Regions from separate parts of the Paraburkholderia sp. EG286A genome, predicted to be linked through region 2. Evidence: predicted binding sites of a transcription regulator. Region 2 holds the regulator's gene; the other holds the start of a gene.
What was found. The regulator NrdR, encoded in region 2, represses ribonucleotide reductase genes. The targets are predictions, from matches to a motif close to CACNANATNTNGTG.

Region 1: AB4Y35_RS36140 (ribonucleoside triphosphate reductase) is a predicted target of NrdR. The motif match lies at 3,098-3,111, and genes of this name have one in related genera.

Annotation. Positions count from the first base shown of each region.
Region 1 covers NZ_JBFRCB010000010.1:270,327-278,132, forward strand. The annotation lists gene AB4Y35_RS36130 (nitric-oxide reductase large subunit) at 99-2,393, shown strand; gene AB4Y35_RS36135 (DUF2249 domain-containing protein) at 2,484-2,816, shown strand; gene AB4Y35_RS36140 (ribonucleoside triphosphate reductase) at 3,175-4,920, shown strand; gene nrdD (anaerobic ribonucleoside-triphosphate reductase) at 4,924-5,121, shown strand; gene AB4Y35_RS36150 (anaerobic ribonucleoside-triphosphate reductase activating protein) at 5,123-5,857, shown strand; gene AB4Y35_RS36155 (putative zinc-binding protein) at 5,877-6,269, opposite strand; gene AB4Y35_RS36160 (SCP2 domain-containing protein) at 6,293-6,772, opposite strand; gene AB4Y35_RS36165 (U32 family peptidase) at 6,804-7,691, opposite strand; gene AB4Y35_RS36170 (peptidase U32 family protein) at 7,732-7,806, opposite strand, start outside.
Region 2 covers NZ_JBFRCB010000003.1:1,028,429-1,036,234, forward strand. The annotation lists gene AB4Y35_RS17480 (hypothetical protein) at 1-107, opposite strand, end outside; gene AB4Y35_RS17485 (PilW family protein) at 104-904, opposite strand; gene AB4Y35_RS17490 (hypothetical protein) at 901-1,329, opposite strand; gene AB4Y35_RS17495 (GspH/FimT family pseudopilin) at 1,326-1,862, opposite strand; gene nrdR (transcriptional regulator NrdR) at 2,020-2,499, opposite strand; gene glyA (serine hydroxymethyltransferase) at 2,515-3,762, opposite strand; ZMP/ZTP riboswitch at 3,923-4,060, opposite strand; gene ydfG (bifunctional NADP-dependent 3-hydroxy acid dehydrogenase/3-hydroxypropionate dehydrogenase YdfG) at 4,258-5,004, shown strand; gene ybgC (tol-pal system-associated acyl-CoA thioesterase) at 5,073-5,567, shown strand; gene tolQ (protein TolQ) at 5,722-6,399, shown strand; gene tolR (protein TolR) at 6,424-6,870, shown strand; gene tolA (cell envelope integrity protein TolA) at 6,867-7,806, shown strand, end outside.

The DNA.
Region 1 (7,806 bases), on a different contig from region 2:
ATGAACCGATTCTGACTTTTAAACCGCTCATGCCGACGAGCGGTGATCGCCGGCACTTTTCCCCGTGCATTACACCTCCGGATAAAAGGAGAGAGGATATGCAGTCAACAAGTCGTCTATGGAAATGGCTCGGGCTGGTGTGCCTGCTGTCATTCGCCGCTCTACTCTACCTCGGGCGCGAGATCTATCTCGCGGCGCCCCCTATTCCCGCCGCGGTCGTCACCGAAAACGGCGCCACGGTATTTACGGGCGACCAGATCAAACGCGGTCAGCAGGTCTGGCTGTCGGCCGGCGGCCAGCAGCTGGGTACGGTCTGGGGCCACGGCAGCTACGTCGCCCCCGACTGGTCGGCCGACTGGCTGCACCGCGAAGCGCTGCAACTGCGCGACATTTGGGCGCAGCGGGACTTCGGCAAGGCCTACAAGGATCTTCCCGTCGAACAGCAAGGCGCGCTCGACGCGCGCCTGAAGCGCGAGATGCGCGCCAACCGCTACGATCCGCAGACGGATCGCGTCACGGTATCGGAGCAGCGCGCCCAGGCGATGCGCGAGGTGGCGACGCACTATGAGGCGCTCTTCGGCGCCGACCCGGCGCTCAACACGTTGCGCGACCAATACGCCATGACGGCTGGGAGCGTTCCCGGCGCGGACGACCGCACGGCGCTGGCTGCGTTCTTCTTCTGGTCGGCGTGGTCGGCCACCACGGACCGCCCCGGTCAGACCGGCATCACCTACACGAACAACTGGCCGCACGAGCCGCTCGTCGACAACACGCCGACGGTCGCCAACGGCATGTGGTCCATCGCCAGCGTGATCCTGCTGCTCGGCGGCATTGCCGCGATGCTGTGGTATCACACTGCGCACAGCGACGAAGACGAGTCGGTGGCTGCACCTGCCGCCGATCCGCTCTTCAACGTCAAGCCCACGCCGTCGATGCGCGCCACCAAGAAGTACTTCTATGTGGTGATCGGCCTGCTGCTGGCCCAGGTGGTCATGGGCTCCCTGACCGCGCACTACGCGGTCGAAGGACACAGCTTCTTTGGCATTCCGATCGCCGAAGTGTTGCCGTGGGTGGTGAGCCGCACCATCCACACCCAGTTCGGTGTCCTGTGGATTGCCACGGCCTGGCTCGCGACCGGCCTCTATATCTCGCCGCTGCTTTCGGGCCAGGAGCCGCCGCTGCAGAAGCTCGGTGTCGATGTGCTGTTCTGGGCGCTGCTCTTCATCGTCGTGGGATCGACCGTGACGGGCTGGCTGGGCTCGCTCAAGCACCTCGGCACCGGCTTCAGCTTCTGGATCGGCAACCAGGGCCTGGCGTACACCAGCATGGGCCGCGTCTGGCAGATCCTGCTATTCGTCGGCTTGATGATCTGGCTGTTCCTGATGGGGCGCGCCCTGATGCCGGCGTTGAAGAATCGCAAGACCGAAGGCCGCGGGTTGATCGGCATGGTGTTCCTCTCGGCGACCTGCATTGGGCTCTTCTACGCGTCGTCGCTCGCGTGGGGTCAGCACACCCATTACTCGATGATCGAATACTGGAGATGGTGGCTCGTGCACCTGTGGGTCGAAGGCTTCTTCGAAGTGTTCGCCACCGCCGTGATCGCACTGATCTTCTCGCGCCTCGGCCTGATCCGCATGTCGACGGCGAATCGCGCCATCGTGTTCGAAACCATCGTGTTCATGTTCGGCGGGATTCTCGGCACGCTGCATCACCTGTACTTCACGGGGGCGTCCACGGCCGTCATCGCGGTCGGCGCCGTGTTCTCCGCGTTCGAAGTCGTGCCGCTCGCACTGATCGGGCTCGAAGGCTGGCAAACGTATCGCAGGACGCAGGCCGCACCGTGGGTGCAGACCTATAAGTGGGCCATCCTCTGTTTCGTCGCCGTGGGCGTGTGGAATACCGTCGGCGCGGGCCTGCTGGGCTTTTCGATCAACCCGCCCATCTCGCTCTACTACGTGCAAGGCCTGAACATGACGCCGGCACACGGTCACGCAGCGCTGTTCGGCGTGTACGGCATGCTCGGGATCGGGCTGATGCTGTTCTGTCTGCGCGGCATGTCGTCGCGCGAGGCCTGGGACGACTCGCTGCTCAAGATGGCGTTCTGGATGCTCAACATCGGCCTCTTCATGATGGTGTTCATCTCGATCCTCCCTTCCGGCATCTACCAGGCATGGGCCAGCGTGAGCAAGGGACTCTGGTATGCGCGCTCGCCGGAAGTCATTCATTCGTCGCTGATGCAAACGCTGGTGTGGCTGCGCGTGCCCGGTGACGTGGTGTTCGCGGCAGGCGTGCTGTACCTCTGCTGGTTCGCCGCGCGGCTGCTGTTCCGCCGCCCCGAACCGGCTGTCCCCGTCGAAGCCAAGGCGACACACAAGGCGGCTCAACGCGTTTGAACGCCGCACTGACAAGCCGGCCACGATCGGTGGCCGGCTACCTTCAGGACATGCTTTTCACACTTCCACTATTTTCACCAGGAGCCTGATATGGCCGATATTCTCGACAGCCGTACCTATGTATTCGACGCGCGCGGCATTGCCAAACGATTCCGTCATGCAGCGATTTTCGGTGCGCTGGAAGCGCTCGACGACGGCGAGACGATGCGCTTCGTGAACGACCACGATCCCATTCCCCTCTTGCAGCAAATCGCCCAGTACTATCCGCGTCCGGTTCGTATCGAATACGTGGCGCGCCAGCCGGAGCAGGTCGTGATCGACTTCGTGCTCGCAAGCCCCGATTCGAACACCGCTGGCACTCAGGAGCGGGCTGCGGGCGGCTGCGGCAGCTCCGGCGGCACCTGCGGGTGCAGCGGCGGCTAACGCGCGCCTCGCACTGGCTCCCTCCTCAAACGGCATCCCTCCCTCCTGCAAGGCCGGCACGCGCAAGCCGCATTCGCGCGCTGTGCCGGCCTCTCTCCCTCGATCGTCGCCAATCGCCATCGACGCGTGCGTGTAATCGCCGCGTCGTGTCCCGCGTGACGCCGCCAAAGCGTCGCCTCCGCAGCACGAATCCCGCGAAATTAGCACGGATCAAGTCCCGCCAAATGCGTCGTCGAGTGTCGTTGACACGCACTACATGTAGTCAATAAGATCGCCTCACCAACAATATCTAGTATTCAAAGGAGGGTTCACCGTGCCCCTTGCGCTTCCCGCCTCGATTGCCGGCCACGCCCCCGCGCTGCCAGGCGCGCCGGGCAAGACCCAGCAGGACAAGCCGTTGATCGAAGTCCGCTCTTCGATCGACGAGTATCTCGAGCAACAGGACTGGCGGGTCAACGCCAACGCCAATCAGGGTTATTCGCTCGGCGGCCTGATCCTGAACGTCTCGGGCAAGGTCATTGCCAACTACTGGCTCAGTCATGTGTACCCGGCGGCGGTTGGCCAGGCCCACCGCAATGCGGATCTGCATATTCACGACCTGGACATGCTCTCGGGATATTGCGCAGGCTGGTCGCTGCGCACGCTCCTCAACGAAGGCCTGAACGGTGTACCGGGAAAAGTCGAAGCCTCGCCGCCGAAACACATGTCGAGCGCCATTGGCCAGATCGTCAATTTTCTCGGCACGCTGCAAAACGAATGGGCGGGCGCGCAGGCGTTCAGTTCGTTCGACACGTACATGGCCCCCTTCGTGCGTCACGACGATCTGTCTTACGCGGAGGTTCGCCAATACATTCAGGAATTGATCTACAACCTCAATGTGCCTTCGCGCTGGGGTACGCAAACGCCCTTCACGAATCTCACATTCGACTGGGTTTGCCCTGAAGATCTACGCGAGCAGGTGCCGCTGATCGGCGGGCGAGAAATGTCCTTCACCTACGGCGATCTGCAGGCCGAGATGGACATGATCAATCAGGCGTATATCGAAGTCATGATGGCCGGCGACGCGAAAGGCCGCGCCTTCACGTTTCCGATTCCAACCTACAACATCACGCCCGATTTCGACTGGCACAGCCCGAATGCCGACCGCCTGTTCGAAATGACCGCCCGCTACGGACTGCCCTATTTCCAGAATTTCATCAATTCTGAACTCAAGCCGAACATGATCCGCTCGATGTGCTGCCGGCTGCAGCTGGATCTGCGCGAGCTGCTCAAACGCGGCAACGGCTTGTTCGGTTCCGCCGAACAGACCGGGTCCCTTGGCGTCGTCACCATCAACTGCGCGCGTCTGGGCCACCTCCATGCCGGCGACGAAGCCGGGCTGCTCCGGCGCCTCGACGAATTACTCGAGCTCGGCAAGACGAGTCTCGAGATCAAGCGCGAAGTCATCCAGCACCACATGGACAACGGGCTGTTCCCGTACACGCGGCGTTACCTCGGCACGCTGCGCAACCACTTCTCCACGCTGGGCGTGAACGGCATCAACGAAATGATCCGCAATTTCACGACCGACGAACACGATATCTCCAGCGAATGGGGACATGCCATGGCGATCCGCGTGCTCGATCATGTGCGCGCGCGCATGCTCGAGTATCAGGAGGAAACCGGCCACATGTACAACCTCGAAGCCACGCCGGCCGAAGGAACGACCTACCGCTTCGCCAAGGAAGATCGCAAACGCTTTCCGGGCATCTTGCAGGCCGGCACGCCGGATATGCCCTACTACACGAATTCGTCGCAGTTGCCCGTTGGCTTCACCGACGATCCGTTCGAAGCGCTGGAGCGCCAGGACGATCTACAGCGCAAATACACAGGCGGTACGGTATTGCACCTGTATATGACCGAGCCGCTTTCCTCGGCCAACGCGTGCCGGACACTGGTGCAACGCGCGCTGAACCGATTCTCGCTGCCCTATATCACCGTCACGCCCACCTTCTCGATTTGCCCGAAGCACGGCTACCTGGGCGGCAGCCACAAGTTTTGCCCACGTTGCGACGAAGAAATCCTTCAACGCAAGCTTTCTCAACTCGAACCCGCTGAGGTCTGAACCATGAGCACCGTACTCTCTCAATCCGCGAAGGCTAACCACGCTGGCGTCACGCTCTCCGACGAAGAGCGCCAGCCCTGCGAGATCTGGACCCGCGTCATGGGTTATCACCGGCCGGTCTCTTCGTTCAACACCGGCAAGAAGGGCGAATTCCACGAGCGCAAATATTTCAGCGAACGCGAGGCACGGCTTGCCCATTGAGATGAAATCGCGCGGGCCGGACTTCGGCCCGCAAGCACCCCGCTCGCTGCGCGTGGGCGGGGTGGTCCCTTTCACCGCAACCGATTATCCAGGCCAGATTGCGGCGGTCGTATTCGTGCAGGGATGCCCATGGCGCTGCGCGTATTGCCATAATCCGCATTTGCAGCCGCGCACCCGCAATGGTGCGCTCGAGTGGCAAGCCGTACTGAACCTGTTGACGCGCCGCGTGGGCTTGCTCGACGCCGTGGTCTTTAGCGGCGGCGAGCCGACAGGCGATCCGGCGCTCGGGCAGGCCATTCGCGATGTGAGAACGCTAGGTTTCAAGGTTGGCCTGCATACTGCCGGTACGCATCCGCGACGTCTCAAGGAAGTCTTGCCGCTGTTAGATTGGGTTGGACTGGACGTCAAGGCGGCGTTTGGCGACTATGGGAGCGTCACTTGCGTGCCCTCAAGTGGAAAGCATGCGCTGGCCAGTCTTGAGGCCGTGCTGGCCAGCGGCGTGCAATACGAATGCCGAACCACGTTGCATCCCGAGCTACTGCCAGAAAGCAAAATCCTGAGCCTTGCGCAAACACTTTCGGCCATGAACGTAACGAACTACGCACTGCAGGTCTTTCGCACTCAACGTTGTGACGACGACGGTTTGAACGCCGCATCGATGGCGGGCTATCCGGATCAGGAACTTGTCGGCAGGATAGCCGCACTGTTTCCCGCCTTCACGCTGCGCCGCGGATAAAGCGAACATGCAGACGGCCTCACCGTATCTTGGCGTGGAGCGCGCCGAGCGCCACTATGGAATCAAGCACGCGACTGATGACCTGCTCGGCTTCCTCGCGATCGAAGTCTTCATGGAAGCGCTTTTTCACACCACAGTCGGCCAGCTGAACGTGCTGATCGGGAGCGATGCCGTGTCGCTCCAGACACTTTTGCGCGCACGCCAGAGGACAGCCATCGATCACGACGATGGGCCGTCCCGATCCGGCAATCTTCAGCAGCGCAGGAACGTCGCCGCCCACGCCCGCGATGCAGGACATTTCCGCTGCGCCACGGCGATCGAGCTGCAGGGCGACATGATTGGCCATCTGCGCCGCGCTTGAACAGCCCGAGCAGGAGTACACGAGCGGCAACGCTTTTCTGTCAACAGTCATCGAAGACCTCGTTCGATACGGGTTCACATCCACGGACCTTTCATTTCGCGGACGCGTCGAAGCCAGCGTTCCGGTGCGAAGCGGCCGAGCGAAAAGTACGTCGCCAGATCCGTCGCATCCAGCGCGTTCTTCACCAGCAGGCCCAATTCGGTATCGCCCTCCATCGTCAGGCGGCGGCTGAAGAACAGCGTATCGGGATCTTCCTTGCGTTGCGCGAGCAGCATGAAATCGTGCGTGCTCGCACTGATCGTCAATGCGACTTCGCTCTGAGACCGCACGGCGGAGAAACGGCCCCCACGGCAAACGAAATCGAAAGCGATGCCGGCGTCTCTTGCCTCGATGCGCAGCGCGCGGCCGTCGAGCCGATCCAGCGTGTCGGCGGGCAGGTGCCGCGCCAGCACCGCGTTGAGCGCGCCCGCGAACAACACGGAGCCGGGATAGGCCGGCAGCAGGGAAAGCGCCTTCTTCAATACCGAGGGCAGTTGATAGGTAGCGGAACTCATTGCGTATTTCTTTTAAGAGCGGAGAACGAATTCAAACGGCTGTCCGTTCCAGCCCAGGCAGGCCGTACCAGTAGCCGTCACAGGGCTGTCCGGCCATCAGGGGGAGCATGTTGGCAAGCGCGTCGCCTTTGTCCAGGCGGCCGTCTATCACGTCACGAAAGAAACCCGCGATTTCCACCGTGTGTTGCGACTGGGGGCTCAAACGCAATACGTCGACGTGCAGCGCACGTAACGCCTCCACTTCCTGAATCAGGTTGTACACGAGCGCCGATTGCGTCGAAATGCCATTCAGCACCAGGAACGGCTTGCCTTCCTGGGTTTCCATCATCAGGCCATCCGGATGATCCATGCAGACATACTGGCAATTGTCTTTAGGGAAGTTGCGATGCCGAGCCGAAAAGCATCGCGCTGAAAACGCAAGCGGCATGCGGCCATACGCAAACACCTCCGTTTGCATCGAGGGCGGCCGTTCCGCCTGCATCCGCGCGAGGCCGTCCTTCGCCATTTCCAGCGGCATCACCCAGCGCCGCGCCCCCAGTCCGGCCAGCAGGTCTCGAGTTGGCGGGTTGTACACGTTCAGCCAGGGCCCCGCGACGAACGGCGTATTTTCGATGCAATGCACCGCGCCCATGTCGTTAGCCTCGACGCTGTAGCGGCCATTGTGGGCAATTTCCCGCAGCGTCGTCATGTCTTTGCCCGACTCGAGAAGAATCTGCGTAGAGAGCACGACCTCCTTGCCGGCGTCGGCTAGCATGTCGGCAATATCGAGCCAGTCGTTGAATCGAAGTTCATGGCGTCGCGAGCAGATCACTTCGCCCAGGTACACCACGTCGACCGGCGCATCCGTGACCGATTCATAGAATTGCATCATTGCTGTGCGCGACCAGTAGTACTGGACCGGCCCCAAGGCAATCTTCACAGTGCCTACCCCCGAATGCTGAAAAAATGCGTCATTTCCGTCACTTCCACGGGCGGTGATATGCGCCCAGCGTGTGCTGCTGCCCCTCGGCGACCTTGTTGAGTTCCGCCATCCA
Region 2 (7,806 bases):
GCCGCCGAGGTCACGAGCATCATCGCGACGACGAGCAGCACGACCGGGAGCGCCACGCCCCGACGCGCGGCGCGTGTGCGACGCTTCCCGCCCACGCGCGTTCTCATGACGCTCCCGGCACAACGTTGCGCAGCACGATGTGCCGCCAGAACGCCTGTCGCGCACGCCCATCCGCGCCGACGGCCTGCACACCATCGCAATCGACGTGGCGCATGCGCCGCGCAAAGGCCGCCCCGTGCACCAGCACGCACAGATCGATCGCCACGACCGACGCCCACTGATCGCGCGCGAGCGCCGAAGCGTCGACCGCCTGCGCCGCGCCCGCTGTCCAGTAGCGCAGGCGCAAACGCTCGACGCCCTCGACGAGCGGCTGCGGCTTGCCAACGTAGCCGGAGCCCGAGCAGTAAAGCTCGCTCCCGCGAGTCGTCTGGCTCGCCACCTCGGCGTAATAGCGGTTCACGATTTCCACGCTTGCCATGCCAACCCCCTGCCCGAGGCAGTCGGTTACCTGGCCGTTTGCGGTGGGCCACGTCGATGCACTGTCGCCTTGATAGCGCACCGCCAACCCATCGGAGCGGCTCGGCAGCGGCTTGCAGACAAGCGCCACATCGGCGTCGACCGGGCGCCCAGCCGCGCAGCCGAAGATCGCTGGGCCGGCGAGTGGCGAGCGTGCGTCCGCGGCAACAAAGCCGGCCATCTGGATCTGCTCGCCGATCAGCATCAACGCGTTCATGCCGGCCTCGTGGATGTGCGCGGCGTCGTTCGCCTGCGCATAGGCCTGGCGCTGCGTGCGATAAACCGAGAGCGCACCAAGCGTCACCACGAGGCCCAGCGCCACGGCGATCGTCAGTTCGAGCAATGTGTGGCCGGCCTGCCGGCGCACGTGGGCGAAACGCTTGTTCATCGCAGAAACGCCAGCGCGACGCAGGCGCGTCCGGCGGGCGACGTGGCATCGAGACACGGCGCAACCCGCGAAACCGCGGTCGATCCCGACGCTGCGCCGAGCAGTGTCGCCGACCAACTCACGGACGCGATCGATGCGTCGCCGCCCGCGCTCGACAGGGTCAGCCGCCCTTCGGGCACGACGCTCGCCGCCAGCGCCTTCCATCGATCAGTCGCTGCGGGCGTTGCCCCCGCCACGTGCGCCGCTTCGGCCATGGCGTCAGCGGCAAAGGCCGCGCGCTCGCGCGCCGCTGCCAGTTGCGCGTGCCGGACCAGCCCAAGCTGCGTGCTCATCAGGCCGAGCCCGCACATCGCCATGACGCCGAGCGCAATGGCGACTTCCAGCAGCGTCGACCCGCGCGCGCCGCGCTCGCTCACGCGGCTCATGGCGCCCCCGTGCATGCGCCGTCGCTGATGCGTGCCCGGCCTCCCTGCGCGATGCGTATGCAGCGCCGCCAGCCCGCGCCGCGTTGTGCCGCCGACGGCGCCCGCGGGGCGATCTCGAAGTTGCGCAAACTGCCGATGGTCTGCCCCGCCGGCGGCGAAAACGTGATGGCAGCGAGCCCCGACGCCACGGAAATCGCGTCGAGCGCCGGCTGGATGCGCAACGGGATAGACGCTCCGGCGCGCTCGATCATGACGGCCCAGCCGCAGGACCAGTCGGCAATACCGGACGGACACGCTTTGGCCGCCTCGAGGCAGGTGTGCGCGGCGTCGACGCGGCAAACGGTAACGCGCGACTTGCGCCGTATGGCCTCGTTGCGTGCGTAGGCAAGCGTGCCGAGCAGGGCATTGGCGCGCGCGTCGACCTGATCGCGTACGCGCCACGCGGTGAATACGGGCGTGGAAACCGTTGCGCAGACCGCCAGCAGGATGATGACGACCATCGTCTCAACGAGCGTGAATCCTCCGGACTTCATGAGCAATCCTTAGTTCGAGCGGATTGCCATCAATCTACGGACGAAAGCGAAACGAAACAATTAGCCGAACGGCTAGCTGGTGCGCGCAGCGTCGGCTCGCGAGAATGCAAGCGTTACGACCGCGGCCTGGCGGGGAGGAAGAAAAATGCGAATGCGCTCAGCGCTTTTTCGCGGGGTTGTTGGCACCCGCGCGGCGGAATTCCTCGATCACGTCTTCGAATTCGGAGACGTCCTCGAAGCGTCGGTACACCGAAGCAAACCGTACGAACGCGACCTTGTCGAGTTCGCGCAATTCGCCCATGACGAGCTCGCCAAGGCGCTCGCTGCGCACTTCGCGCTCGCCGCTGCCGAGCAATTGATACTCGATACGGGCAACCGCCGCGTCGATCGCATCGGCCGCAACCGGGCGCTTGCGCAGCGCCAGTTGCATGCTCGCCATGATCTTGCGGCGGTCGAATTCCGTGCGGCTGCCATCCTTCTTGACGATCGAAGGCATCGCCAGCTCGACCCGCTCGTACGTCGTGAAACGCTTGTCGCAGGCCGGGCAGCGGCGGCGGCGCCGGATCGCGGCGCCGTCTTCGGACACGCGCGAGTCGACGACCTGCGTGTCTTCGTGCCGGCAAAAGGGGCAGCGCATGGGTTATCGCGTGGCTTAGCGGTAAACCGGGAAACGCTTCGTCAGCTCGGCGACCTGCGCCTTCACGCGCTCGATCGTCGCGGCGTCTTCCGGATTGTCGAGCACGTCGGCAATCAGGTTGCCCACCTGCTCGGCTTCCTTCACGCCAAAGCCGCGCGTCGTCATGGCCGGCGAACCGAGACGGATACCGCTCGTCACGAACGGCTTTTCCGGGTCGTTCGGGATCGCGTTCTTGTTGACCGTGATGTGCGCGGTGCCGAGCACGGCTTCCGCCGCCTTGCCGGTGATGTTCTTGGCGCGCAGGTCCACCAGCATCACGTGGCTTTCCGTGCGGCCCGAGACGATGCGCAGACCGCGCTTGACCAGCGTTTCCGCCAGCACGCGCGCGTTGTCGACCACTTGCTGCTGGTAGGTCTTGAATTCCGGCGAGAGCGCTTCCTTGAACGCCACAGCCTTGCCGGCAATGACGTGCATGAGCGGACCGCCCTGGATGCCCGGGAAGATGGCCGAGTTGATCTGCTTTTCGAACTCCGCCTTCATCAGGATCACGCCGCCGCGCGGGCCGCGCAGGCTCTTGTGCGTGGTCGTGGTGACGAAGTCGGCGTGCGGCACCGGGTTCGGGTAGACGCCCGCGGCGATCAGGCCCGCGTAGTGCGCCATGTCGACCATGAAGTACGCGCCGACCGCTTTGGCAACCTTGGCGATGCGCTCGAAGTCGATACGCAGCGCGAATGCCGACGCACCGGCGATGATCAGCTTCGGCTTGGTTTCGTGCGCGCGCTTTTCGAGCGCTTCGTAGTCGATGTCTTCCTTGGCGTCGAGGCCGTAGCTCACGACGTTGAACCACTTGCCGCTCATGTTCAGCGCCATGCCGTGCGTGAGGTGACCGCCCTCGGCGAGGCTCATGCCCATGATGGTGTCGCCCGGCTTGAGCACGGCGAAGAACACGCCCTGGTTGGCCTGCGAGCCCGAGTTCGGCTGAACGTTCGCGGCTTCGGCGCCGAACAGCTGCTTCACGCGGTCGATCGCGAGCTGCTCGACGATATCCACGTTTTCGCAGCCGCCGTAATAGCGCTTACCGGGGTAGCCTTCGGCGTACTTGTTGGTGAGCTGCGAACCCTGAGCGGCCATGACCGCGGGCGAGGTGTAGTTTTCCGACGCGATGAGCTCGATGTGCTCTTCCTGGCGGCGGTTCTCGAGTTCGATCGCCTTGAAGAGTTCGGGATCGACGTTGGCGATGGTGCTTTCGGCTCTGTCAAACATACGGATTCCGTTAAGTGTGTTCAGGTTGACCGGGTCTCGCGCGGAACGCGTAGCGGGTACGCGGCGCTGCTGGCGAAGAGGCCAGCCTTGACGTGGCGAAAGGGGGTGCCGCACACGCGAGGCAGGACAGCCTCCGCAGCGCAAACGAAAGCGCGCGAAATCAGGCTGCCCAGGCGAACGGCAAAACGGCACCCTGCGCTTCACGGTGGGTCGTTCCACCTTGGGTCCCCAATAACGGGCGCATGGCTACCGCCAATGCCGCCGTTCCGGAACCCTATCGCCAGTCACGCAGGGATTGAGCGCGTTAGTTTATTGGAACGGCAGGGAATAGGCAACCGCCCGCCCCCAGTGCGCCCGGGCGCCCCGCGGCCGGTGGCGCGCCGGGCGGCGCCCGCGGTCATGCGGCCTGCGCGCGTACTGTCCCTTTCTTGCCGCAATGCGGCATTGCAAGTAGGCTCTCCCCTTTTCTCGCCTTCTACCGACTAGAGAGCCACCATGATCGTTTTCGTCACCGGCGCGTCCGCAGGATTCGGCGCCGCCATCGCCCGCGCCTTCGTGAAGGGCGGACATCGCGTCGTCGCCACCGCTCGCCGCAAGGACCGCCTCGACGCCCTCGCCGCCGAACTCGGCGACGCCCTCCTGCCCATCGAGCTCGACGTGCGCGACCGCGCAGCGGTCGAAGCCGCGCCCGGCGCGCTGCCGCCCGGGTTCGCCGGCATCGACGTGCTGGTCAACAATGCCGGCCTCGCGCTCGGCGTGGAGCCGGCGCAGAAGGCCGACCTCGACGAGTGGGAAACCATGATCGACACCAACTGCACGGGCCTCGTGCAGGTCACTCACGCGTTTTTGCCCGGCATGGTCGAGCGCAACCGCGGCCATATTTTCAACCTCGGTTCGGTGGCGGGCCGCTGGCCGTATGCAGGCGGCAACGTCTATGGCGCGACCAAGGCGTTCGTGCGCCAGTTCAGCCTGAACCTGCGCGCAGACCTCGCGGGCACGGCACTGCGCGTGACCGACATCGAGCCTGGCCTGTGCGGCGGCACCGAGTTCTCGAACGTGCGTTTTCGCGGCGACGACACCCGGGCGGCCGGCGTCTACAAGGACGTGCAGCCGCTCACGGCCGAGGACATCGCCGATTCGATCTACTGGATTGCCACGCGCCCCGCGCACGTCAACATCAACACGATCGAACTGATGCCCGTGGCCCAGACGTTCGCCGGCACCAGTGTCCACCGCGGCTAAAATTACCTTACAAATTTAATACTTACGTCAGTCGTACGAAAGACGTAGGGGCCTCGCGTTCCGGTAGAATGCGCGGCATGGAAAATTCCACCAGCAAGCCGGACGCGGCGTCGTCACCGGCCGGGCGCGGCTTTACGTGGCCGGTGCGCGTCTACTACGAGGACACCGACGCCGGTGGCATCGTGTTTTACGCGAATTACCTGAAGTTCTTCGAACGCGCGCGCACCGAATGGCTGCGCGCGTGCGGCGTCGATCAGCGTCGGCTCGCCGAGGAAACGGGCGTGCTCTTCGTCGTGCGCAGCACCGCGCTCGACTACCGTTCGCCCGCGCGCCTCGACGACGTCGTCACCACCGTAAGCCGCGTCGAGAAGCTGGGCCGCGCCTCGGTCGACTTCATGCAGGAAGCGTGGCACGAGAACACGCTGCTCGCCACGGGCACCATTCGTGTCGCCTGCGTCGACAGCACGGCCATGAGGCCCGCACCCATTCCGGCCCCCGTTCATGAAGCCTTGCAACGTGGACCCCAGAAAGACCTGTACGCCGTGTCAACGGCAGTGCAGTAATTACCGTTGATACGACGCCAGTGAACTCGCGCCGGTCAATGCAGGACCAAGCAGGGTTCGGCCGCGACGGCGCGAGAGCTTCCCAACCGCCTACAGGAAGCCTTGCGTTGTCTTGCAGCCGCTCGCCCCTTTCGGGACGTCACAACGAACCTATATGAACACTACACAAGATCTGTCGATCATTTCTCTCGTTCTTAATGCGAGCATACTGGCACAGGCGGTGATGGGGCTTCTTCTGCTCATGTCGCTGATTTCCTGGACTTTCATCTTCCGCAAGTGGTTTGCGATCCGCCGGGCGCGCTCCCAGACAGAGCGCTTCGAGCGCGACTTCTGGTCAGGCGGCGACCTGCAGGCGCTCTACCAGAGCGCAGCCAACAACCGTCACACGATCGGCGCGCTCGAGCGTATCTTTGAGTCGGGCATGCGCGAATTCCTGAAGGCGAAAGAGAAGCGCCTGAACGATCCGAGCCTCGTGCTCGACGGCGCCCGCCGCGCGATGCGCGCCGCCTTCCAGCGCGAAATGGACGCGCTCGAGGCGAACCTCTCGTTCCTCGCTTCGGTCGGCTCGGTGAGCCCGTACATCGGTCTTTTCGGCACGGTCTGGGGGATCATGAACGCGTTCCGCGGTCTCGCGAACGTGCAGCAGGCCACGCTCGCGAACGTCGCGCCCGGCATCGCCGAAGCGCTGACGGCGACCGCGATCGGTCTGTTCGCCGCCATTCCGGCGGTGGTCGCGTACAACAGCTACGCGCACGACATCGACCGTCTGGCGATCCGCTTCGAAACCTTCATCGAAGAGTTTTCGAACATCCTGCAGCGTCAGGCCCACTAATCTTCACGAAGCAAGGAGTCGAAGATGGGAGGCTCAGTCCGTTCGAGCATGCGAGGCAGCCGCTCGCGCCGTGCGATGGCCGACATCAACGTCGTGCCGTACATCGACGTGATGCTGGTGTTGCTCGTGATCTTCATGGTGACCGCGCCGCTCGTGGCGCCGTCCATCGTCAACCTGCCGACCGTCGGCGGCGCGTCGCAGCAGCAGCAGGTGCCGCCCGTCGTGGTCAATATTCGCCCCGACGGCAATCTGAGCGTACGCTACAAGGATGACTCCGGCGCCACTCAGCAGCAGACCATGTCGCGCGCCGATCTCAACGGCTTCGTCGCCGATCGCGAGCAGAGCCATCCCGACCAGCCCGTCGTGATCGCCGCCGACAAGTCCGTCAAATACGAGACGGTGATGAACGTGATGTCCGACCTGAAGTCGCATGGCGTCAAACGTGTCGGACTGCTCGTCAAATCGCAATGATCCGCAAGAACGATTCGTATCCGCTGCAGCCTCCGCGAGAGCGTGGCACGGGACGTGCTATCGCCCTCGCGGTGCTCATGCACGTGCTGCTCGGTCTGTTCCTCTATCACGGCATCCACTGGCAGAACAGCACGCCGGCGGGTGAAGAGGCGGAACTGTGGACCGAGGTGCCGGACCTGTCGACACCGAAGCCGCTGCCGCCGCCCGCGCCGGTCGCCCCTGCCCCGCCGCAAACCGAGGAAGCCGACATTGCGCTGCAACAGCAAAAGCGTAAGCAGCAGGAAGCGCAGCGCGAGGCGCAACTGGCCGAGCAGCAGCGTCTGAAAGCCCAGCAGGAAGCCGAAGCGAAGCGTCAGCAGCTCGCGGCCCAGCAGGCTGCGCAGCTCGCCGCGCAGCAGAAGGCGGAAAAGCTCAAGCAGCAGCAGGAACAGCAGCAGGCCGCGGCGGAGAAGCAAAAGCAGCAGCAACAGCAGCAGGACGCGCTCAAGAAGCAGCAGCAGGAAGAAGAGCAGCAGAAGCAGGCGAAGCTCGACGCGCAGAAGAAGGCCGATGCCGAGAAGGCGGCCAAGGCGAAGGCGCAAGCTGACGCCCAGACGAAGAAGCTCGACGCGGAACGCCGCGCCCGCATCGCGCAGATGCAAGGCTCGATGGGCGGCGGCGAAGGCACGAGCGGCAATGGTCTTGCGAAGAGCGGCACGGGCAGCGGCTCGGGCGGCAACGCGACGTCGCCGGGCTACGCCGACAAGGTGCGCCGCCGCGTGCGTCCGAACATCGTGTGGTCGGGCGAAACGTCGGGTCTCGAGACGGAGATCGCGGTGCGTTGCTCGCCGACCGGCACGCTGCTTTCGGCAACGATCTCGCGCAGCAGCGGCAACTCGTCGTGGGACGACGCCGCGTTGCGGGCGGTCCAGCGCTCGGATCCGATGCCGGTCGATA